One region of the Mesorhizobium erdmanii genome, then DNA from elsewhere that is predicted to be linked to it. Evidence: riboswitches for the same ligand, from Rfam matches in the RefSeq annotation. Region 1 holds a riboswitch; each other region holds the start of a gene.
The links. A riboswitch is a leader RNA that binds a small molecule or an ion and turns the genes downstream of it on or off. The one in region 1 is predicted to bind cobalamin.
Positions count from the first base shown of each region.

Region 2: another riboswitch for cobalamin. It lies ahead of bluB (5,6-dimethylbenzimidazole synthase); the one in region 1 lies ahead of EB233_RS16510 (DUF1636 family protein).
Region 3: another riboswitch for cobalamin. It lies ahead of EB233_RS01995 (aromatic ring-hydroxylating oxygenase subunit alpha); the one in region 1 lies ahead of EB233_RS16510 (DUF1636 family protein).
Region 4: another riboswitch for cobalamin. It lies ahead of EB233_RS22605 (DUF1636 family protein); the one in region 1 lies ahead of EB233_RS16510 (DUF1636 family protein).

Region 1 covers NZ_CP033361.1:3,404,919-3,410,687, reverse strand. Annotated here, with positions in the region: gene EB233_RS16530 (NADH-quinone oxidoreductase subunit C) at 1-56, opposite strand, end outside; gene EB233_RS16525 (NuoB/complex I 20 kDa subunit family protein) at 61-642, opposite strand; gene EB233_RS16520 (NADH-quinone oxidoreductase subunit A) at 633-998, opposite strand; gene EB233_RS16515 (winged helix-turn-helix domain-containing protein) at 1,320-2,519, shown strand; cobalamin riboswitch at 2,549-2,752, shown strand; gene EB233_RS16510 (DUF1636 family protein) at 2,793-3,218, shown strand; gene cobW (cobalamin biosynthesis protein CobW) at 3,221-4,258, shown strand; gene cobN (cobaltochelatase subunit CobN) at 4,278-5,769, shown strand, end outside.
Region 2 covers NZ_CP033361.1:5,087,057-5,092,825, reverse strand. Annotated here, with positions in the region: gene EB233_RS24825 (MFS transporter) at 1-780, opposite strand, end outside; gene EB233_RS24820 (TetR/AcrR family transcriptional regulator) at 897-1,505, shown strand; gene EB233_RS24815 (hypothetical protein) at 1,596-2,579, shown strand; partial or broken gene bluB (5,6-dimethylbenzimidazole synthase) at 2,699-3,301, opposite strand; cobalamin riboswitch at 3,374-3,575, opposite strand; gene EB233_RS24805 (histone deacetylase family protein) at 3,697-4,623, shown strand; gene EB233_RS24800 (exodeoxyribonuclease VII small subunit) at 4,627-4,878, shown strand; gene EB233_RS24795 (DUF2277 domain-containing protein) at 4,922-5,188, shown strand; gene EB233_RS24790 (pirin family protein) at 5,198-5,769, shown strand, end outside.
Region 3 covers NZ_CP033361.1:443,216-448,984, reverse strand. Annotated here, with positions in the region: gene EB233_RS02000 (FAD-binding oxidoreductase) at 125-1,219, opposite strand; gene EB233_RS01995 (aromatic ring-hydroxylating oxygenase subunit alpha) at 1,240-2,487, opposite strand; cobalamin riboswitch at 2,603-2,804, opposite strand; gene EB233_RS01990 (DUF680 domain-containing protein) at 3,300-3,500, shown strand; gene EB233_RS01985 (DUF680 domain-containing protein) at 3,572-3,775, shown strand; gene EB233_RS01980 (DUF680 domain-containing protein) at 3,843-4,079, shown strand; gene EB233_RS01975 (ABC transporter ATP-binding protein) at 4,157-5,269, opposite strand; gene bglA (beta-galactosidase BglA) at 5,299-5,769, opposite strand, start outside.
Region 4 covers NZ_CP033361.1:4,636,855-4,642,623, forward strand. Annotated here, with positions in the region: gene EB233_RS22590 (FecCD family ABC transporter permease) at 1-181, opposite strand, end outside; gene EB233_RS22595 (ABC transporter substrate-binding protein) at 181-1,128, opposite strand; gene EB233_RS22600 (ABC transporter ATP-binding protein) at 1,190-1,978, opposite strand; gene EB233_RS22605 (DUF1636 family protein) at 1,975-2,373, opposite strand; cobalamin riboswitch at 2,466-2,670, opposite strand; gene EB233_RS22610 (substrate-binding domain-containing protein) at 3,043-4,011, opposite strand; gene EB233_RS22615 (ABC transporter permease) at 4,139-5,188, opposite strand; gene EB233_RS22620 (sugar ABC transporter ATP-binding protein) at 5,188-5,769, opposite strand, start outside.

The DNA.
Region 1 (5,769 bases):
CGGTCGATCAGCTTCTCGCCGAGATAAGTCGACAGTTCGCTTAGGGAAGCAGCCATGGATTTACCGTTCGATCGTGCCGGTGCGGCGGATTTTCTTCTGCAGGAGAAGAATGCCGTAGAGCAAAGCTTCGGCGCTCGGCGGGCAGCCGGGCACATAGATGTCGACCGGCACGACGCGGTCGCAGCCGCGCACCACCGAATAGGAATAGTGGTAATAGCCGCCGCCATTGGCGCACGAGCCCATCGAGATGACGTAGCGCGGCTCCGGCATCTGGTCGTAGACCTTGCGCAGCGCTGGCGCCATCTTGTTGGTAAGCGTGCCGGCGACGATCATGATGTCGGACTGGCGCGGGGACGCGCGCGGCGCGACGCCGAAGCGCTCCGAATCGTAGCGCGGCATCGAGGTGTGGATCATTTCGACCGCGCAGCACGCCAGACCGAAGGTCATGAACATCAGCGAGCCGCTACGCGCCCAGGTGATCAGCGCCTCGGTCGAGGTGACCAGGAACCCCTTGTCGGCGAGCTCATTGTTGATTTCGAGGAAGAAGGGATCGTCCTCCCCCACCGGCCGGCCGGTGTTGGGATCGATAATGCCCTTCGGCTTCGGCGCGACGAGGGTGCCTGAACTGTCGTTCAATCCCATTCCAGCGCTCCTTTTTTCCATTCATAGGCAAAGCCGATGGTCAGCACTGCCAAAAACACCATCATCGACCAGAAGCCGAGCATGCCTATCTTCGAGAAGGACACCGCCCAGGGAAACAGGAAGGCCACTTCGAGGTCGAAGATGATGAACAGGATCGACACCAGGTAGAAGCGGATGTCGAATTTCATGCGGGCGTCGTCGAACGAGTTGAAACCGCACTCGTAGGCGGAAAGCTTTTCGGGATCGGGATTGCGGTAGGCCACCAGGAACGGTGCGGCCAGCAGCGCCAGGCCGACGACCAGTGCCACGCCGATGAACAGGACGATGGGCAGGTACGAACTGAGGAGTGCGTTCATGCAGCGGCTTTCCGTTGGCGCCAATCCACTTTGATTACAGCACCGGACCTTAATGCGGAAGCGTGACAGTTTAACCGCTGAACCGTTTTAAGGGCCTATGCTGCAACGCGGCGAGGGTTAGCGCAGCACTTCCAGCGAAGCAAGTCAAACCTTGTTCAAAACACCGAGCTGGACGGCATTACAGGAGAAACTGGTACGATCGGCTCCTGTTTGATTTCCTTCATTTTTTACTCCACTTTTCTCTCCTGACAGGATAGCCGCCAAAACCCTGCTAGCATGGGCTGGAATCACCATCCAAATCACCCGCAGAGTGACGTTTGCATGAAGGAAAAGATCTCGCTCGCCACCGCCCGGCGCATCGCGCTTGCCGCCCAGGGGTTTCTCGATCCCCGCCCAAGTGGCACACCCGACCGCCGCCACTTCGCCCGGGTGCTCTCGCGCACCGGCCTGCTGCAGATCGATTCCGTCAGCGCCGTGGTGCGCGCTCACTACATGCCGCTCTACTCGCGGCTCGGCCCCTACCCGCTCGCTCTGCTCGACAATGCCGCCGTGACGCGCAAGCGCACGGTTTTCGAATACTGGGCGCACGAAGCCTCGTTCCTGCCGGTCGAGACCTACCCGCTGATGCGCTGGCGCATGAAGCGTGCCGAGCAGGGCGACGAGATGTATCTGGGGCTGGCCAAATGGGGCCGCGAGCACGCCGCGTATATAGAAGAGATCTACCGCGAGGTCGTCGCGCGCGGCCCGATCGCCGCTTCGGCGCTGGAAGGCCAGAAAGGTTCGGGCGGCTGGTGGGGCTGGAGCCATGCCAAGCATGCCTTCGAATGGCTGTTCTGGGCCGGCCGCATCACCACCGCGCACCGCCGCGGCTTCGAGCGCTTCTATGATCTGCCCGAGCGCGTGCTGCCGCAGGCGATCCTCGATCTGCCGGTGCCGGCAGCCGAGGACGCGCACCGCGAACTGCTGCGAATTTCCGCCCGCGCCCACGGCATCGCGACATCGGGCGATTTGCGCGACTATTTCCGCCTGTCGCCGGCCGACATGAAGGGCCGGCTGGAGGAGTTGGTCGAGTTGGGCGAGTTGCTGCCGGTGCGTGTCGAAGGCTGGGACAAGCCGGCTTACCTTCACAAGGACGCCCGTCTGCCCCGGAAAGTCGAAGCTCGTGCCCTTCTCGCCCCCTTCGATCCCGTCGTCTTCGAACGCTCGCGCTCGGAGCGGCTGTTCGACTTCCACTACCGCATCGAGATCTACACGCCCGCCGAGAAACGCCAATACGGCTACTACGTCCTGCCCTTCCTGCTCGGCGACCGGATCGTCGCGCGCGTCGATCTCAAGGCCGACCGGCCAGCGAGCGTGCTGCGCGTCCACGCCGCCTACGCCGAGCCCGGCGCACCGCCCGAAACGGCGGCTCCGCTGTTCGAGGAACTGAAGCAGATGCAGGACTGGCTTGGCCTTGAGCGTATGGAAGTGACGCCGGCCGGCGATCTGGGCCCGGCGCTGGCCGACATCGCAGTGTCGTAAGCCCGCGTTGACACCGCCACCCGCAAAAGCCTAAATCCGATCCAGACGGTCCCTTGCCCGCAACGGCAAGGGCTAAGAGGGAATGCGGTGCGGGATGAAAATCTCAAATCCGTGGCTGTCCCCGCAACTGTAAGCGAAGAGCCAAGGCCGAAAGCCACTGGGAGGTTCCCGGGAAGGCGGCACCAAGGCGATGACCCGCGAGCCAGGAGACCTGCCGTCTGCGACAAAAGAATCCGATCGCCCGGCGGGTTTCCGGGCAAGGAGCCCGGCTTTTTGGACCAGAACAGCAGTTTTTCGGCTGGCACAGCGGATATCCGGTCCGCCAACGGCGACGCCTTGGCCGAGGTCACGGTCATTGTCTGTGCTTCCTGCCGTGACGAAACCGGCTCGGATGCCCATCCTCGCGCCGGCGAACTGCTGGCTGATGACACACGGCGAGCCGCATCGGGCGAAGTCCGCGTCCGCACCGTCGAGTGTCTCGGCAATTGCAAGCGAAGGCTTAGTGCCGCGATCCTTCGCGACGGTTGCTGGAGCTATGTCTTCGGCGACCTGACCGCGGCCAGCGGCGCCGACCTCGTCACCGGCGCCAAACTTTTCGCCACGTCGACCGACGGCCTCATCCCTTGGCGCGGCCGGCCCGATTCCCTCAAGCGCGGCCTCGTGGCCCGCATTCCTCCCCTCGACCTGTTGAAGGATTGATCATGAGCGCCTCCCTATCCCGCGTCCCGTGCACCGTCGTCACCGGCTTCCTCGGCGCCGGCAAGACGACGCTGGTCCGCCATCTCCTGGAGAACGCCGGCGGCAAGCGCATTGCCATCATCGTCAACGAGTTCGGAGACATCGGCATCGACGGCGAAATCCTCAAAGGTTGCGGCATCGACACCTGCCCGGAGGAAAATATCGTCGAACTGGCCAATGGCTGCATCTGCTGCACCGTCGCCGACGATTTCGTGCCGGCGCTCGACCAGATCCTGTCGCTGACGCCGAAGGTTGACCACATCCTGATCGAGACCTCGGGCCTGGCTTTGCCCAAGCCCCTGGTCCAGGCTTTCCAGTGGCCGACGGTGAAGAGCCGCGTGACCGTCGACGGCGTCATTGCCGTGGTCGATGGTCCCGCACTTGCCGAAGGCCGTGTCGCCAACGACATGGACGCCCTGCAGGCGCAGCGTGCCGGAGATGACAGCCTCGACCATGACGACCCGGTGGAGGAAGTGTTCGAAGATCAGATCGCCTGCGCCGACCTGATCATCCTGTCTAAAAGCGACCTTATGGACGCCGCCGGCTCGGCCCGCGCCAACGCCATTATCGGCGAACATTCCGCCCGCGCCGTGCAGGTCGTGCCGACCTCGCACGGCAAGGTCGATCCTTCGGTTCTGCTTGGGCTCGGTCTCGCCGTCGAGGATGACATCGAGAACCGCAAGTCGCATCACGACGGCGCATTCGACCATGAGCATGACGATTTCGACACCTTCATCGTCGACATCCCCTCGATCGCCAATCCGGACGAACTGGCCAAGCGCGTCGCCACTGCGGCCGAACAGGAAAACGTTCTGCGCGTGAAAGGCTTCGTAGAGGTCGGCGGCAAGCCGATGAGGCTCCTGCTGCAGGCCGTCGGCCCACGCGTCAATCACTATTACGACCGCGCCTGGACGGCCGAGGACGACCGGCGGTCGCGCCTCGTCGTCATCGGCCTCAAGGGGCTGAACCGCCCGGCGATCGAGCGTATACTCGCCGGCTGATTTTCAGGCACGGGCCGCGATGCACATTCTCACCACGACATCCGCCTCGCTCGACGATCTCGCCGAGCCGGTCGATCTGCGGCAGACCCCGGCGGATATCGTGGCGCTGTCCTTCACCGACAGCGACCTCGCCGGCCTGGCGACAGCGTGGAAGGCGGATGCCGGCCGCTTGCCGTCTATGCGGCTCGCGGCATTGCGCGACCTGCGCCATCCCATGTCGGTCGACCTCTGGATCGACAGCGTCGCCCGTCACGCCAAGATCATCCTGGTGCGCATTCTCGGCGGCTACGACTGGTGGCGCTATGGATGCGACCAGCTTGCATCGATCGCCCACGAACGCGGCATAAAACTGGCGTTGCTTCCCGGTGAAAGCCACGACGAGGATGTCAGGCTGATCGAGGCCTCGACGCTGCCGCGCGAGGAATTGGACGGTCTGCTCAGCTATTTTCGCGAGGGCGGCCCGGCTAATATGGCAGCGCTGATGCAGCGGCTGGCGGGGCTGGCCGGGTCGCAAGTGGATATCGTCGAGCCCGTCGCAGTACCAAAAGCTGGTTACTACGAGCCCAACCGCGGCGTCATCCCCCTCCCCCTTGAGGGGAGGGTCCGGCCGCAGGCCGGGGGTGGGGTCCTCTCCGAGGCGCGCCTGCCTAAAGGAGCGCCGAACCCGGTCGCACCGACCCCACCCGGCCCTGCGGGCCACCCTCCCCTCGAGGGGGAGGGAAAGGTCGTGCCGATCCTCTTTTATCGCTCGATGCTGTTGGCCGCCGACGTCGCGCCGATCGACGCCCTCGTTGAAGCGCTGCGCCAACGCGGCATGCGCGCCGTCCCCATCTTCGTCTCCAGCCTGAAGGACCCGGCGTCACTCGCCGTCGTGGAAACAGCCCTCGCCACGCTTCAGCCCGCCGCCATCATTACAGCCACGGCCTTCGCCTCAGGCGCCGAACCGGGCGTCGAAACCCTGTTCGACCGGGCCGGCGTGCCTGTCTTCCAGGTCATCGTCGCCACCACCCGCCGCGATGCCTGGGAAAACAACCAGCGCGGCCTGGCGCCAGCCGACCTCGCCATGCATGTCGTGCTGCCCGAGCTCGACGGCCGCATCCTGGCCGGCGCCATTTCCTTCAAGGGCGAGAGCGATGTCGATCCAGCCCTTGGGCACCGCGCCTTCGCCAACCGGCCGGAACCGGATCGCGTGGCGCAGGTGGCGGACCGCGTCGCGGCGTTCATCAAGTTGCGGGAGACGGCCCGGGCGTCGCGCAAGCTGGCCATCCTTATCCCAGATTATCCGAGCGCGCCGGGGCGAACCGGCTACGCCGTCGGATTGGATGTGCCGTCCAGCGTGCTGGCCATGCTGCAAGACCTCCGCGAACATGGTTATGCGGTTGAGGGGATTCCGGAGACGCCGCGTGAGTTGCTGGGGTTGCTGGGTGTGGGCGATCAGGGTTTGAGCCTGGACGACTATATCGAGTTCTCGAAAGGCTTGCCGCCTGAGGCTAGTGCTGCGGTAGAAGCCG
Region 2 (5,769 bases), 1.7 Mb from region 1:
GAACGACCCCAGCGCATAGACGCCGATGACGAGGCTGGCGGCGCCGGCTTGGCCGAGCTCCTTGGTGATGGCCACGGTGCTCACTTCCGTTGTCGCGAAGGTGGCGCCGATGAAGATCAGGGCGAAGGTGATGATCTGTACGGGGCGCAGCCGGATCGCCGAGCCGCTCGAGCCCTGGTCCACCGGACGCACATGCGGTTCGGTCGATCGCTGCAGGATGAACGCCATCGAGCCGAAGGCAAGGAACAGCGTGCTCGCCAGCATGCCGGCTTCGGGGAACAGGGCGGTACTCAGGCCGACCGACAGCGATGCTCCGGCGATATAGACCAATTCGTCCGCCGCCGACTCGAAGGCAAACGCAGTGTTCATCTCGGACCGGCCGCGAAAAAGCTCGGTCCAGCGCGCGCGCACCATGGCCGGCATGCTGGGCATGGCCGCTGCCAGCAGCGCCGACAAAAACAACGTCCAAGCCGGCCAGTCCTGATTGGCCGACGCAATCAGCATGAGGAACGCGAGCACGGAGATAATTGTGGTCGGCATGACGATCCGCGTCTGGCCAAGACGGTCCACCAGCCTCGATATTTGCGGCGCCACGAAAGCATTGGCCAGCGCGAATGTCGCCGAGACGGCACCCGCCAGCCAATACTCACCGCGTGTCTGCGACAGCATCGCGACGATGCCGATCGGCGCCATCGCGATCGGCAGGCGCGCCATGAAGCCGGCGGCTGCAAAGCCTTTGGCTCCTGGGGCGCGGAAGATTTCCGAATAGGGGTTTTGCATGGGTTCCTCGACAAAGGACAATTCGACAACTACATACGAAGCGTATGAAGATTAGATAGAGCATACGCGGCGTATGTCAATTGGCATACGTCACGTATGTGGATAAGGCCAGAAGCATGCACCGACCCCGCAAGGAGATGATCGCCGAGACGCGCGCCAAGCTGATCGCCGCCGCCCGCCAGGCCTTCGGCACGACAGGCTACGCCGAAGCGTCGATGGACGATTTCACCGCATCGGCCGGACTGACGCGCGGCGCCCTCTATCATCACTTCGGCGACAAGAAGGGGCTTCTGGAGGCGGTTATTGCCGAAATCGATGCCGAAATGGCGGCTCGGGTGAATGAGGTCGCATCGAAGGCGCCGACCCGCTGGCAGCATTTCGTCGACGAATGCACGACCTATATCGAGATGGCGCTGGAGCCGGAAATCCAGCGCATCATGTTCCGGGATGGCCCGGCCGTGCTGGGCGATCCGGCGCAATGGTCGAATGCCAATGCCTGCGTCGGTTCAATGACCGATCACCTGACCGCGCTGCAGGGGGAAGGAGTGGTCGTCCCCAGCGTCGACCCGGAGACCGCCGCGCGGCTGATCAATGGCGCCAGCAGCCAGGCGGCGCAGCGGATCGCCAATTCGAACGACCCTGAAGCGACGTCGAAGATGGTGGTGGCGGCGTTCAAGCAACTGCTCGAAGGCCTGCTCAGAAAACCGGATACCCCGAGGAACTGAAATCCCGTCTGCGGCCTGGTGCGCGCCCCCGATTGACAATCTTCGGGGTGAGCGCATCCTTTGCAGCCATCTCTGAGGGGAGATTCGGGCATGTGGGATTTCGAGATCGGCAGGTCGGTGTCCATCATGATGCGGACCTGGCCCTTCATTGTCTTTCGCATGATCGTCTATTTCGGCATTACGCTGGCCTACATCGTCGCGACTGGCACCGGTGCCTCGGTCGGCTTTGGCGTCGGCCATATCTCTACCGATCCCGACGGGCCGATGTCCTTCGCCCTGTGGGGCGGGGTGGTCGGCTTTGGCGTGGTCTCGATCGCCGTCTACTGGATCCGCGAATACATCCTCTACGTCGTCAAGGCCGGCCATATCGCCGTCATGGTCCATCTGATCGATGGCCGGGATGTTCCCGACGGCCAGAACCAGATCGCCTATGCCAGGCAGGTGGTGACAGAGCGTTTCGCCGAGGCCAATATTCTTTTCGTCGTCGACCAGCTGGTCAAGGGTGCCATCCGCGCCATCACCGGCCTGCTCGGCGGCATTGCCGCCTTCCTGCCCATTCCCGGCTTGAGTGGCCTGGTCTCTTTCATCAACACGGTGATCCGCCTGTCGCTGACCTATGTCGACGAGATCATTCTCGGCTACAACATCCGCATCAACTCGTCCTCGCCCTTCGAAACCGCGCGGCAAGGCGTCGTGCTCTACGCCCAGAACGGCAAGACCATGGTCAAGAACGCCGTCTGGCTGGCGGTGATCATGTGGGGCGTGTCGTTCGTCATCTTTCTGCTGATGCTGGCTCCGGCCGCCGCAATTTTGTTCCTGATGCCAGGGCAGCTCGCCGGCTGGGCCTTCGTTCTCGCCATCGTCTTCGCCTGGGCCTTCAAGGCGGCGTTTATCGAGCCCTTCGCCATCGCCTGCCTGATGCAGGTCTATTTCAAGACCATCGCCGGCCAGGTGCCCGATCCGGCCTGGGACGCTAGGCTGGCCGAGGCGTCGTCGAAGTTCCGGGAGTTGAAGGACAAGGCGCTGGCCTCGTTCGGCGGCTCACGCTGGGGCACGGCCGGCGCGACGCGCTGATCAGCGGCGCATGCCCGCTCAACAACAAAGCCGTTGAGGCGAGACGCCGTGGATTTGAGCGGCGCTTCGCCTTGCCCGCCAAAAGTCTCGCTCATGATCAAATCGGGCAGCGGCAGGCGCCGACCCCAGCCATGCGTTTCAAGGTCCGGTTTGGGAGCGAACTCGGAAACACGGCCGACGCAGAGATAGGCGATCGGCGTCACATGCTCGGGAATGGACAGCAGGTTTTTCAATGCTTTTGGTTCGATGATGCTGACCCAGCCGACACCCACGCCTTCGGCCCGTGCCGCCAGCCAGAAATTCTGCACCGCGCAGACCGTGCTGTAGAGATCCATTTCCGGATTGTGCCAGCGTCCAAGGGGTGAGCCTTTCGAACGCTCGCGGTCGCAGGTGATGCAGATGTTGAGCGCGCTTTCGCAGATGCCTTCCAGCTTCAGCTTGCGGTAGAGCGCCTGCCGCTCTTCCACGACGGCCGGCAGCTCCTGTTCGCGCGCGGCCAGGAACAGGTCGCGCACTTCCGCCCGTCGCGCGGCATCGCGAATGACAATGAAATTCCAGGGCTGCATGAAGCCGACTGACGGCGCGTGATGGGCGGCAAGCAGAAGCTGCGCCAGCACCTCGTCTTCAAGCGGAGTCGGCAGGAAATGGCTGCGCACGTCGCGCCGCGTGAACATGGCGCGGTAAACCGCGTCGCGCGCCGCCTGTTCAAATCCGTCGCCCATTGGAGCGGTCATGGCTTCCGGCATCGCTTGTCCCCTTGCGATTCCAATCAATGTCATCCGCCTGACCATGCGGATGACGATGCCTGCCAGGCCGGTCTTCTGGCTCGGGATCAACCCGCCTCCGGTGCCTTCCCGTCATCGACAGTGGCATTTACCGGCGCGGTCCCCCTTACAGCGTTGGGCACGCCACGGAATCAAACCGTGTTCCCGATTCTCCCGCCAGAGCATTTGCTAAACAAACAGACCGGCGGGCACCAGGCAGTGGCGGCACCTTACGCCGAAGCGCCCGCGAACGCCAATCCCCGCGGCGACGCCAATGGACGCAGGTATGATTTTCCCCAGCGATCAAGCCGCAATGCATGGCCATCGCGGCGCCGGGGCACTAGATAGGAAGCATGACAACCCGTCTCTACACCCATCCGATCTTCCTTGAGCACATCACTCCGCCCGGTCACCCCGAACGGCCGGATCGCTTGCGCGCCATCGAGCGCGTGCTCGACGACGAGGCCTTTGCCGCGCTTGACCGTGTCAAGGCGCCGGAAGGCGACGAGGCCACCATCCTCTACGCCCATCCCGCCGATTTCGTCGCCCGCGTGCGCGCCGCCATTCCCGACGAGGGTATCGCGCGCATTGATGCCGACACCACCGCCAGTCCTAAGAGCTGGCAGGCGGTGATCACCGCGATCGGCGCCGCCAACGCCGCCGTCGACGATGTCTTTACCGGCCGGGCCGACAATGTCTTTGTTGCCGCGCGCCCACCCGGCCACCACGCCGAAAAGACCACGGCCATGGGTTTCTGCTTCTTCAACACTGCCGCGATCGCGGCCCGTTACGCGCAGAAGAAGCATGGCGCCGAGCGTGTCGCCGTCGTCGACTGGGACGTGCATCACGGCAATGGCACGCAGGACATTTTCTGGGACGATCCCTCGGTGCTCTATTGCTCGACCCATCAGATGCCGCTCTACCCCGGCACTGGCGCCAAGAACGAGACCGGCGCCGGCAACATCGTCAACGCGCCGTTGGCGCCGCAGACCGGCAGCGAGGTGTTTCGCGATGCCTTCCTCTCGCGGGTGCTGCCGGCGCTCGACAATTTCGCGCCTGACCTGATCATCATTTCGGCCGGCTTCGACGCGCACCACCGCGACCCGCTGGCCGAAATCAATCTCACCGAGGACGATTTCGACTGGGCGACCGGCCAACTGATGCAGCGCGCCACGCGCCACAGCGGCAACCGGCTCGTCAGCCTGCTCGAGGGCGGCTACGATCTGCAGGGACTGGCATTTTCGGTCGCCGCCCATGTCGGGCGACTGATGAAAGGATGAATTATGGCTGCTGAGACCAACGAAGACGTCAAGGCGATGAGCTTCGAACAGGCACTCGACGCGCTGGAGAAGATCGTCGATGATCTGGAGCGTGGCGACGTACCGCTCGACCAGTCGATCCGCATCTACGAACGCGGCGAGGCGCTGAAGGCGCATTGCGACCGGCTGCTGAAGGCGGCCGAGGACAAGGTCGAGAAGATCAGGCTGTCGCGCGACGGCAAGCCGGTCGGAGCGGAGCCGCTCGACGCCGAGTGACTGAAAATTGGGGCGGGAAGAAAACAGGTAGGGAGTTCAAGCAATGTGCCGAAACATCAAGACCTTGTTCAACTTCGAGCCGCCGGCCACCAATGACGAGGTGCGCGACGCGGCGCTGCAGTTCGTGCGCAAGCTGAGCGGCTCGACCAAGCCTTCCAAGCGCAACGAACATGCATTCAACCATGCGGTCGAGGCGATTGCCGCGGCGGCGCGCGATCTCGTCGATTCGCTGGAGACCAGCCAGGAACCGCGCAATCGTGAGGAAGAGGCTGAAAAGGCGAAGGCCAGATCAGCACTCCGATTTGCCTGAGAGCCAGCCATGAGCTTCTTCCCGGGGAAAGACCCTGAAGCCGGCGACGCCTTTGCCAGCGATCAGATCGAGCTGATGGTCATCCCGAACGCCAAGGACATTGGCGGCTTCGAGGTGCGCCGCGCCTTGCCGACCGCCAAGAGGCGGCTGGTCGGGCCGTTCATCTTCTTCGACCGCATGGGGCCGGCGATCCTGCGTCCCGGCCAGGCAATGGATGTCCGCCCGCATCCGCATATCGGCCTGTCGACGGTGACCTATCTATTCGACGGCAAGATCAGGCATCGGGATTCGCTGGGCACCGAAATGGTGATCCAGCCCGGCGACGTGAATTTGATGACCGCCGGGCGCGGCATCGTCCACTCCGAGCGCACACCTGAAGAACTGCGCGGCGCAGCGATGTCGATCTCCGGCTTGCAGACATGGCTGGCCTTGCCGGACGGCAAGGAAGAAGTCGCGCCGGTGTTCGAGAACACCGCTGCCTTGCGGCTTCCCGACATTGATGCCGAAGGCGTCAGCGGCCGTGTCGTCATTGGCGATTTCCAGGGGCTGCGCTCCCCGGTGAGGGCCGATGCCGAGACGCT
Region 3 (5,769 bases), 3.0 Mb from region 1:
CGCTTCGCGATCCCGCCCCTACCCGGGATCGCGTCCACTGACAACGCCTGTAAACGCTCGGTTCTTCGTTGGCAAGGTAACCGATGCCGTCGAGACGCCGGTCATCGATCAGGGTCTGAGCGGATTACGCCTCGATTTCGAGCGCCGACAGTGGCTTCGAGCAGCAGGCGAGGATGAAGCCGTCGTCGATCTCGTGATCGAGGATACCGCCATTGTGGCTCATCTCGACGGCGCCGGAGACTTTCTTCACCTTGCAGGTTCCGCATAGGCCGAATTCGCAGGCCGCCGGTATCCGCACGCCCGAGGCGCGCGCCGTCTGCAGCACGGTCTGGCCGGCGACGCATTCGGCGTCGACATCCGAAAGCGCGAAGCGGATCGCTGTCGCGGCTTCGACGGGAACAGTCACGCTGTCCGGCGCGGCGAACGGCGCCGGGACTTCCTCCACCGCGGGTGCGGCAAAGCTCTCCTGGTGGTATTTCGTCATGTCGAAGCCGGCGGCTTCCAGCATGCCGCGCACGGCGCGCATGAAGGGGTCCGGACCACAGCAGAAGATCTCGCGTTCGCGGAAATCGGGCGCCAGCAGCGGCAGCCGGATGGCATCGATCCGACCCATATGGCCGTACCAGCCCTCGCGGCTTGACCGTTCCTCGATCATGAAGCCGAGCGACAGGCCAGGCATATGGCCGCCGAGCAGTTCGAGCTCCTTGCGGAAGATGATCTCTTCGGCGCGCCGCGCGCAGTTGACGAAACCGACATCGGTCCATGGCGCGCAGTCGTTCAGCCAGCGCAGCATCGACATCATCGGCGTCACGCCGGAGCCGGCCGAGATGAACAGATATTTGGCCGCCGGGTGGCTGTGCAGCGAAAAGTCACCGCTCGGCCCGTAAGCCTTGACATGCGAGCCGGGCACCAGATGATCGAACATCCAGCGCGTGCCGATGCTGCCGGCCTGCGCCTTGACCGTCACCGCGATCGAAAATGGCCGCGATGGCGAGGACGAAAGCGTATAGGTGCGCATCAGCGGCCCATCGGATGTCGGCAGTTCCAGCGTCACGAACTGGCCCGGCTTGTAGCGGAACCAGGTCTGGTTGTCGGAGCGGAAGGTGAAGGTCCTGACGTCAGGCGCTTCGTCGCTGACGCCGATCACTTCCAGCACCTGCAGCCTGTCGTTCCAGGGCGCCATCTGGTCGAGATGGCGATAGAGGCCAAGATCCGTCATCGCATTCATCCCTCAACCTCTCAGGCCACACTGCGCAGGGCCGGCCGGCCATCGTCGGCAAGTCGCGGGCCGATGAAGCGGGCGTACCAGTCGACGAACTGGATCACACCGCCCTCATGCAACTCCGAATAGGGGCCGGGCTCATAGGCAGGCGACAGAATGCCGAAGGCATTTTCCTCGACGATGCGGCGGTCCTGGTCGTTGGTCTCGGTCCAGACATGGGTGAGTTCGGCAAGATCGTAGTCGACGCCTTCGACCGCATCCTTGTGGACCAGCCATTTCGTCGTCACCGCCGTTTCGGTGGCGCTGATCGGGAGTACGCGGAAGGTTACGGCATGGTCGATCAGGATATGGTTCCAGGTTGTCGGGTAGTGATAGTGCATCAACGTACCGATGCGGTCGGCGGAGACCGTGTCGGAGAGGTTCTTCTTCACCGCCCGCTTGCCGGTCATCGTGTAGCTGACCGCGTCACGCAGCAGCGGCGCGCGGGTGGCGCGGTATTGACCGGCGGGGTCGATGCGGAATTTGCTCGGCAAGCCGTCGGCCTCGCATTTGGCCCAGTGCGCCAGCATTTCCGGATCGCTGTCGGCGCCCTGCACGCCGGTCACCGTCGGAGCTTCCGGGAAGGTCTTGCACAGTTCCGGGTGATTGCCGGCGCAATGATAGCACTCGCGGTTGTTTTCCCAGACCAGCTTCCAGTTGCCCTTTTCGACGATCGTGCTCTCGAAAGCGATTTTTGCTTCATTCAAGCGGTGCGGCTTGAGATAGGGTTCGATCATCGCCCGCATCGGTGCGAAGTCGGCGGGCTCCTTGGCCAGGCAGATGAAGATATAGCCGGCCACGCTTTCGCAGGCGACCGGCTTCAGGCCGAACTGGCTCTTGTCGAACCCATCGGCCATCTGGCGGGCAAACAGCAGTTTTCCGTCAAGCTCATAGGTCCACTGGTGATAGGGGCAGACCAGTTTGGCGGCCATTCCCTTGTCGGTGTTGCAGACGCGGCTGCCGCGATGGCGGCACGAATTGTGGAAAGCGTTGATCTTGCCCTGCTGGTCGCGCACCAGCACGACCGGATAGTCGCCGATCTGCACGGTGATGAAGCTGCCGGGCTTCGGCAGTTCGCAATCATGGCCGATGAACAGCCAGTCGCGGTACCAGATCAGCTCCATGTCGAGCTTGAAGAAATCGGGATCCGTGTAGAAGGGCTGTTCAAGCGAGAATCCGTCCCTGCGGCCGCTCAAGAGCCTCAGCATGTCGTTGCGCGTATCCATGTCCTGTCCTCGTGTCTAAGGACTGACTATGGTGGTGATTGAGGAAGGATCGGGCGCGGGGCGGCAAAAGCCGGGCGTGCGCCATCCACCTCTTGACCGCCCACCGCGATCAGTCGAGTTCAAAAAATCGCGGGCTGGTTTCCGGGCTCTGGAGTTGTCCTTGCGGACGATCGCGACACCTTCCCAGGCTTTCGCCCAGTGGTCTCCCGTTGCGACTTGAACTCCACCACCGTTGCGGGGGCAGCGCCGGATTCTGACCGGCTTCCCAATTCTCCGCTCCATCGTCACGAAGCGGCACCTGAGATGACTTGATCTAATCACGACAGCGTTTGCGACATCGGCATGAAAGCGACATCGCATCCATGTGGCGCGACACGCATGCGCCCATGATCCGATCAAGAGGGCGGTCGCGAAAATCGTCTTGCTGCCGGCGGTGCCGGCTATCGAAGTCGCCCCCGGAACGGGAGCAAAACGGTTAACGGTTTCGAAAAGTGACTATTAGCAGATTCTAAAATCGAACCGAACGGTTCGTTTCTGTTGACGGTGCGTGCAGGACGGTGTGAACGCTGAGCTTCGGATACAGTTGGTGATCGCGCTGCTGCTTTTGCCTAAAAGTTTGATATCAAAAACAAAAACATCTGCGTTGGAAGGTCTTGGTACAATTTCAAGTGGTGGATTCTTGGTCCACACGGAACAACTTCGTGATTGGAAACGGCAGGCTGGCTCTCCCACATCGGGGCGGTCCGAACGACGCGATTTTTAATCCCAAGACACGCCGCTAGACGGACGGAAAAAATACTGGAGTACCCAAAATGAAAAAGATTGTTCTCACTGCCGCCGCCCTTCTGGCCATTTCCGGCAGCGCCTTCGCTGGTAGCGACCACTATGGTTCGAATGCCCCCGCAGCCACTGCTGCTGTCGACAGCTCGTACACCGCTTCGACCAAGAAGTCGGAACCAGCTGCCCAGACGCCTGCCACGGGTGCCGACCACAACCTCTTCGGCAACAACTAATTGCCGATCTCCAGCAGGCGGCGGGCTTGGCTCGCTGCCCTGGCGAACTCGAAGAATTCAGGAGACTTGAAATGAAAAAGATCATGCTTGCTGCCGCCGCCGTTCTGGCTATCTCCGGCAGCGCTTTCGCCGGTAGCGACAACTACGGCTCCAATGGCGCCAACCAGCCCGCTGCTACTTCGACCGACGGCTCGTACACGGCTTCGATCAAGAAGTCGGAGCCGGCTGTCCAGGCCCCTGCTCAGGGTGCCGACCGCAATCTCTTCGGCCGCTAACAGCCGATTCCGGGAGCTGCTGCTTGCGCCGTTGCTCCCGTGACACTCAAAATTCAGGAGACTTGAAATGAAGAAGATCATCCTTGCTGCCGCCGCCGTTCTGGCCATCTCCGGCAGCGCTTTCGCCGGCAGTGACAATTACGGCTCCAATGGCGCCAACCAGCCTGCCGCGACTTCGGTTGACAATTCGCGCACGGCTTCGATCCGTGAAAGCGGCTCGCCCGTCTACAAGCTGCTCAATTCGTCGGGCGACGTACAGAAGTCGGCACCCCAGGGCGCCGACCGGAACCTCTTCGGCCGCTAACAGCCAAAGTCGATTCTAAAAAAGAGCGGCGGGCATTGCCCGCCGCTCTTTTTTGCGTTGTCGACGCGACGCGCGCTTTAAGCCGCCTTTGCTTCCGCTTCATGCAGCGCGAAGGACCGCCCGTCGGTGTCGAAGATATGCAGGTCCTCGGCATTGGCGCTCAGCCGCAATGTCGAGCCGCGCTTGACCTCGACATTGCCTGGCAGCTTGGTCACCAGCGGCAGGTCGGCGCGACCGATGTCGACATAGACCAGCTGAACCTCGCCGAGCTGCTCGACATAGTCGACCGTTCCCTCGAACAGGTAATCCGCACCGGTGGCGACCATCAGGTCCTCCGGCCGCACGCCGAAACTTACCGCCGCACCCTTGGACGAGGCCGGCGTCGCAATCGGCACCGTTGCCTTCCGTCCCCCGACATGGCTGACGACGGTAGGGTTGCCGGTCTTGTCGATCGTCGCCGGCAGGATATTCATGGCTGGCGAGCCGATGAACTGGGCGACGAACAGATTGCCGGGCTTCTTGTAGAGATCCATCGGCGTGCCGACCTGCTCGATATGACCGTCCTTGAGCACGACGATGCGGTCGGCCAGTGTCATCGCCTCGACCTGGTCGTGGGTGACGTAGATCATCGTCGTGTTGGGCATCGATTCCTTCAGCTTGGCGATCTCGATACGCGTGGCGACGCGCAGTGCGGCATCGAGGTTCGACAGCGGCTCGTCGAACAGGAACACTTTCGGATTGCGCACGATGGCGCGGCCGATAGCGACGCGCTGGCGCTGGCCGCCCGACATCGCCTTGGGTAGCCGGTCGAGATACTTGGTCAATTGCAGGATTTCCGCGGCCTGCCGCACCCGCCTGTCGATCTCGGCCTTGCTTTCCTTGCCGATCTTCATCGAGAACGCCATGTTGTCGTAGACGGTCATGTGCGGATAGAGCGCATAGGACTGGAACACCATGGCGATGCCGCGCTTCGATGGCGGCACGTCATTCACCACCTCGCCGTCGATCTTGAGCTCGCCGGACGTGATTTCCTCGAGCCCGGCGATGGAGCGCAACAAAGTCGACTTGCCGCAGCCCGACGGACCGACGAAGACGATGAACTCGCCGGATTTGATATCGAGGTCGATGCCATGGAGAATGTTGAGATTGCCGTAGGACTTCTTCACTTGTCTCAGATTGACATCGGCCATTGGTTTCCTCCTCCAGTGAGTTCCAAAAATCAGTCTATGCGTCCGAACCAGGCACCATAACCGCCGAGGTCCACCGAACCGGTGCTCGCTTGCCCGGAAAACCCGTGTCCGGGCAAAGGTTGTAGCGATCCGCGGCCAAGGTCAACCTTGGCCGGCTTGGCGCCCAGATTGAAGGCGCAGACGATCTGTTCGTTACCGGCGCGGCGCGTGAACGCGACGGTGTCCCCCTCGCTTTCGATGAAGGTGATGTCGCCCTTGGCCAGCGCCGGATGGGCGCGGCGGAAGGTGAGGAAGCGCCGGTAGTGCTCGAGCAGCGAAGCCTGGTCGCCCTGCTGGACGTTGACTGCCTGCGACAGATGCTTGGCCGGCACCGGTAGCCATGGCTTTGCCTGGGAGAAGCCGCCATTCCTGGCGCTGCCATCCCACACCATCGGCGTGCGGCAACCGTCGCGGCCCTTGAATTCCGGCCAGAAGCGGATGCCGTAGGGATCCTGCAAATC
Region 4 (5,769 bases), 1.2 Mb from region 1:
CGTTCAACCCGACGGCATGGCCAAGCGAGGCGATGACGTCGGTAAGCGGGATCAGCGTCGAACCATAGGCGATCGACAGCAGCACGAGGGCGACGACCGCCACCGTGCCCGCCACTATCGCCAGCACGAATGCCTTGTGTCCTGAAAGCGCACCGGGTTTATGCACCGAGGCCAGAAGCATCAGAACGCTTCCGGATGCATCGCCTTGGCGATCTTTTCGATCGCCTCGATGTTTGCAGGCCCGGGCGTCAGTTCGGCATAGCGGAGCGCGACGAAGCGCTCGTTCTTGACCGCGTCCGTCTCTTTCATGGCCGGATGGACCTTAAGGAAATCGAGCAGTTTCTTGTAGCCGCCGCCATCCTGGTAATCGAGCAGGATGAGGAATTGCGGATTGCGCGACGCCACGGTTTCCCAATCCGTATTGCCCCAGCTCGTTTCCATGTCGGCCATGATGTTGTCGCCGCCGGCAGCAGCTATCATGGCGCTCGGGATGGCGAATTTTCCTGATGTGAACGGCTTGTCCTCGCCGGAATCATAGAGGAAAACGCGCGTCCCCTTGGCGCTGCCAACTTTCGCGGTGATCTTGGCCAATTGTGCCTTCCAGCCGGAGACGAGCCTTTCCGCGTCCGCCTCCTTGCCGAAGATCTTGCCCAGCTTTTCGACGTCGCCATAGAGCAGATCCATGGAGGCGGCCGGGCGGTTCTTGTCAAGATGGACGCAGCTTTCGGACAGCACCAGCGTCTTGATGCCGTACGGGGCGAGCGTGTCGGGGGTCACGTCGCCGCCGGGCTTCATGCCGTAGTACCAGCCGGCGAAGAAGAAATCGGGCTCGACCGCGACGAGGTTTTCGAGCGTTGGGTATTTTGGCGCCAGCTCGGGGATCGAGCCCTGCTCGGCCTTGAATTCGGGGCCGACCTTGTACCATCCGGTGATACCGGTCAGGCCAACGATCGACTGCTGCAGCTTCAGCGCGAAGGCCATCTCGGCCATGTTTAGGTCATGGATGACGGCGCGCTTGGGCGGAGCCTCGAAGGTCAGCGGTTTGCCGCAGCTGTCGACGGTGACCGGGAAAGCAAAGGCTACCGAGGCCAGCAGCGAGAAGACGAGCGACAGTGCGAGACGTTTCACAGGTTTTGCTCCTTGGTTGAACGATGTCGAATGAAGGAAGGGTTCGATCAAGAAAGCTCGATCAGGAAGGCGGCGCGGCGCGGTTCGGGACATCGAAGACCGTGAGTTCCCGGTCCTCGGTGGGGTGACGCAGGCGAAACACGTCGACGCCGAAAATCTCGCGGATCAACTGTTGGGTCAGCGCTTCGCGCGGCGCGGCGAGCGCTTGCAGACGGGCATGGTTCAATACCGCCACCCTGGTGGCGAACGGTGCGACAAGGGCCAGATCGTGCAGGACCGCGATGACCGTCATGCCGAAGCCAGCCACGAGTTCGAGCAGCTCGGCGCGGGCACGTGGGTCGAGATGGTTGGTCGGCTCGTCGAGGAACAGCACTTTCGGCTGCTGTGCGATGGCGCGCGCCAACTGGGCGCGTTGGCGTTCGCCGCCCGACAGCGAACCGATGGTGCGGCCAAGCAGCGGCAACAGGCCGGTCCGGCGCAGCGCGTCGACGACGATATCGCGCTCCTCGCTCCTGCGCCTCAAGCCGGCATGCGGAACGCGGCCAAGCTCGACATAGTCGATCACCGCCAGCCGCGGATCCGGCTGGTCGGTCTGGCCGACGACGGCAATGCACAAAGCCCGCTCGGCGGTCGAGATCCTGTCCAGGCGTCGCCCGCCAAGCTTCACCTCGCCCGAACTTGGCCTGAGCATGCCCGACAGCATGCGCAGCAGGGTGGTCTTGCCGGCGCCATTGGGACCGATGATGGCAAGACGATCGCCTGACGCCACCGACAGGCTGACCGCATGGACCAAGTCCCGGCCATTCGCGATCGCGCAGAGGTCGCGGGCTTCGAGGAGTGCAGTTGTCATCGACGGTCACCTGCAAGCTTGCCCGGCGCCGGGATGCGGGCCAGCGTCTTGCCGGCCAGCCGCGGCGGACGTTGCCCGGAATTGCACCAGCCGTCGGCGAGCGAGGCGTAGAGCCTGGCAAATCGCACCAGATCGCCGGCGTCGGCTTCGGCGTCGATGGACCCGAAAAGATAAGACGCCTTGCCCGGCGCCTGGAATGCCACCGTCAGCGGGCTCGCACAACCCGCCATGCATTCGACGCCTTCGATCGTGAAGCCATACGCCAAGGCGGGCTCGTGGCGGGCCGAAAACCGGGACCGCAAATCGGCGCACAGGCTTGCGCCCGACTTGATGCCGGTCGGGATGTCACGGCAAAGCGTGCACACGATGATGCGATGATCGATGGCGCCGTCCAACTTTCCGTCACTTTCCAAAACTGGCGACGGAAGGATGTTGGCGAGCCGGCCGACAAGACCGACGTCCACGTCTCCTCCCGGCACACCCCGTCCGGTCAACTCAGTGATGGCAGGTCTCCTGGCTCGCGGGTCTCAGCGCAATCCTGCCTTCCCAGCCTTGCCGGCCAGTGGCATGTCGGATCTTGCTCACCGCTTACAGTTGCGGGGGCAGCCACGGTCTCGATCCCTCGGGGTCTCACCGTGTTCCCTTTTCACCCCGTGCCTTTCGGCGCGGGGACCATCACCCGAGCATCGTAGATTTCCGCCGATCGCGCCGCAACGGTTTTCTGCTCCGACCCTCAACACGTCCGCAAGATCAGCAAATTTTGTTATGGTATAACATACCAGAGCAAACGGCGGTGTCAATCCCGGCATCGCAGGCGGTCATCGAAACGTCGGCAGATTTTTAAGAAGGCCGATCGGGATTTCGGAGATCGAAAGGCCGAAGCCGCCAGGGTGGATCGGGCGGATGCATCTCCCAAGGCCGTAAAACTCGACAATGCCGCCCAAAGCAGCGGCGTGCCGCGCTTTCATGCGATGCGGACTTTCGGCGCCGCCAGCGGCTACTCGGTGATGGGCGGAGTTCGAGTGAACCCCGCCCCGAATCGCATAGCTGAAGGGCAGCCGCGCCTACTTGCCTGACATCTGCTTGGCGTTTTCAGCCGTGATCGCAGTGGTGTCGACGGTGACCGTCGGATCCACCGACGAGGCGCAATCGAGCAGAATCTTCTTCGACATCTCGATCGCTTCCTTGGCACCGGTCGGATAGGTGAAGGTCGCCGCCCAGTCACCTTTTGCAACAGCCTCGATGCCGCCGGCCGGCCCCGGCAGGCCGTCCGTGCCGATGATCTTGACCTGCTTGCCCGCCCCCTTGGCGGCAAGCAGCGCGCCTGCCGCCATCATGTCGTTCGAGGCGTAGAGCACCTTGATATCAGGATGCGCCTGGAGCATCGCCGAGAAGGCGGTCTGGGCTTTATCCGGCACCCAGTCGGCAGCCTGCTCGGCCACCACCTGTATCTTGGCATTTTCCTTGACGCCGTCCTTGAAGCCGTTCAGCCGCTCGACTGCCGGGGTGGAACTCGGCAGCCCTTCCAACACGGCTGCTTCGCCACCTTCGGGCAACAAGGTCTTGGCGGTATATTTGCCTGCCTCGAGCGCGATCTTGTAATTGTCGCCGCCGATGAAGGCGGTGTAGTCCTTGCCGGGATCGCCAACGGTCTTGCGGTCGAGTTCGATGACCGGAATGCCGGCATCCATGGCGCGCTTCACAGCCGGCGTCAGCGGCGCTGCCTCGAAGGGCGAGATCAGCAAGATGTCGACCTTCTGGGTGATGAAATTGTCGACCTGCGAGGTCTGCGTGTTGACGTTGCCGGCGCCGTCGGCGATCTGCAGCGTGAAGCCGGGCACTTCCTTGGCCGCCGCGGTCAGCTCGTCATTGACGTGCTGGCGGTAGGGTTCGGCATTGTTGGCCTGCGAGAAGCCGATGATGAACTGGCCGTCCTTGGCGCAGGCTTTCACCAGTGGCTCGGCCGCATAGGCAGTGCCGGCAACGCATAGGCACGAGCCTGCCAGAAGCACGCTTCTGAAAATCGTTTTCATTACTCACTCTCCTCCTCGTCTGGCCGGGGGCCGGACATTTGGTTGACGTCAACATTGCCGTCTCTCCTCCTGTTTGTTGATCCATGTCGTTGTCGCAAAACCGATTTCACTTTTTGCGCGGCATGCATCAACGGCCCAAACCCTCGCGGCGGCGAACGAGGGATTGAAGCACTGCCGCCAGAACGATGATCGCGGCTGTCGCGAGCAGTTGCATGGCGGGCGTGATGTTGTTGAGCTGCAGGATGTTGGCGAGCGCGCCCAGCATGATGGTGCCGGCAACGGTGCCGACCATCGAGCCGGCGCCGCCGAACAGGCTGGTGCCACCAATGACCACGGCGGCGATTGCCGTCAGCTCATAGCCCATGCCGTCATTGGCGCTGCCGAAATTGAACTGGCCGGCATGCACGATGCCTGCCAGCGCCGCGGCAAAGCCGGTGATGGCATAGACCGATATCTTCACCATGGAGACGGGCACGCCGGAGATGCGTGCGGCGCGCTCATTGCCGCCGACGGCGAAAACGTAGCGGCCGAAGCGCGTGGTGTTGAGCACGATGGTGGCGATGGCAGCAAAGACGACGAAGACCAGGGTCGCCACCGGCACGGTGTTGTTGAAGAGCCGCTCCCCGAGCACCGCGAACACCGGCGGCGCCAGGCCCGGCCCCTCGCCATAGGAAATGTTGATGTATTGGTTGCCGGAGACGACCAGCGCCAGACCGCGCGCCGCCTGCAGGCCGGCCAGCGTGACGATGAACGGTTCCAGCCTGAAACGAGTCGAAATGGTGCCCTGGATGGCGCCAAAGACGATGCCCATGACGAGCACCGCGAGGATGGTCGGGATGAGGCCGAAGCCGCCCGAAATCATCATCGATGCGGTGACGACGCTGGAGAGGCCAAGCACCGCGCCGACCGACAGATCGATGCCGGCGGTGATGATGACGAAGGTCATGCCGATGGCGATGATGCCGGTCTCCGACACGGCGCGCACGATGTTGGCGATGTTGTCGGGGTTGAGGAACAGGATCTCTCCATGGCGGCGTGGCGAGAAGATGATGCCGCCGATCGCCACCACGACGAGACCGATCAGGCTCTGGAAGCGCACCACCAGAGCCAGCGGATCGCGACGCACTGGCGCTGCGGCCACCGGGCCGCTTGCCACCGAAATCTTCTGTTCAGACATCAGGCCTCCCTGCCATTTGCCGCGGCCAGCACGGTGTGCTCGTCGACGCCGCCTATGAATTCCGCCACATTGCGCCCCTGGCGCAGCACGACGATCCGGTCGCACAGGCCGATCAGTTCCGGCATCTCGCTGGAGGCGACAAGGATGCCGAGCCCTTGCGCCGCCAGTTGCCGCAGCCGCGCATAGATCTCGCCCTTGGCGCCGACATCGACGCCGCGCGTCGGCTCGTCGAGCAGCAGCAGCCTTGGGTTGCCAAGGATTTCCTTGGCCAGCACCACCTTCTGTTGGTTGCCTCCGGAGAGCGCTCCCACTGCTATGTCCGGGTTCTTCGGCCGGATGTCGAACTGGCCAAACGATTGCTTGATCGCATCCGCCTGCCGGCTCGCCGACATCAGCCCGGCGGGCGAGATGCGGCGGATGACCGACATAACGAGGTTGAGGCCGACCGCCATTCTGAGCATCAGGCCGCTGCCACGACGGTCATCGGTGACGAAGGCGATGCCGGCGTCGCGCGCGGCGCCGATCGAGGACAACTTGGCCGGTTTCCCATCAACCGCGACGTCGCCTTCCCAATGGCCGGC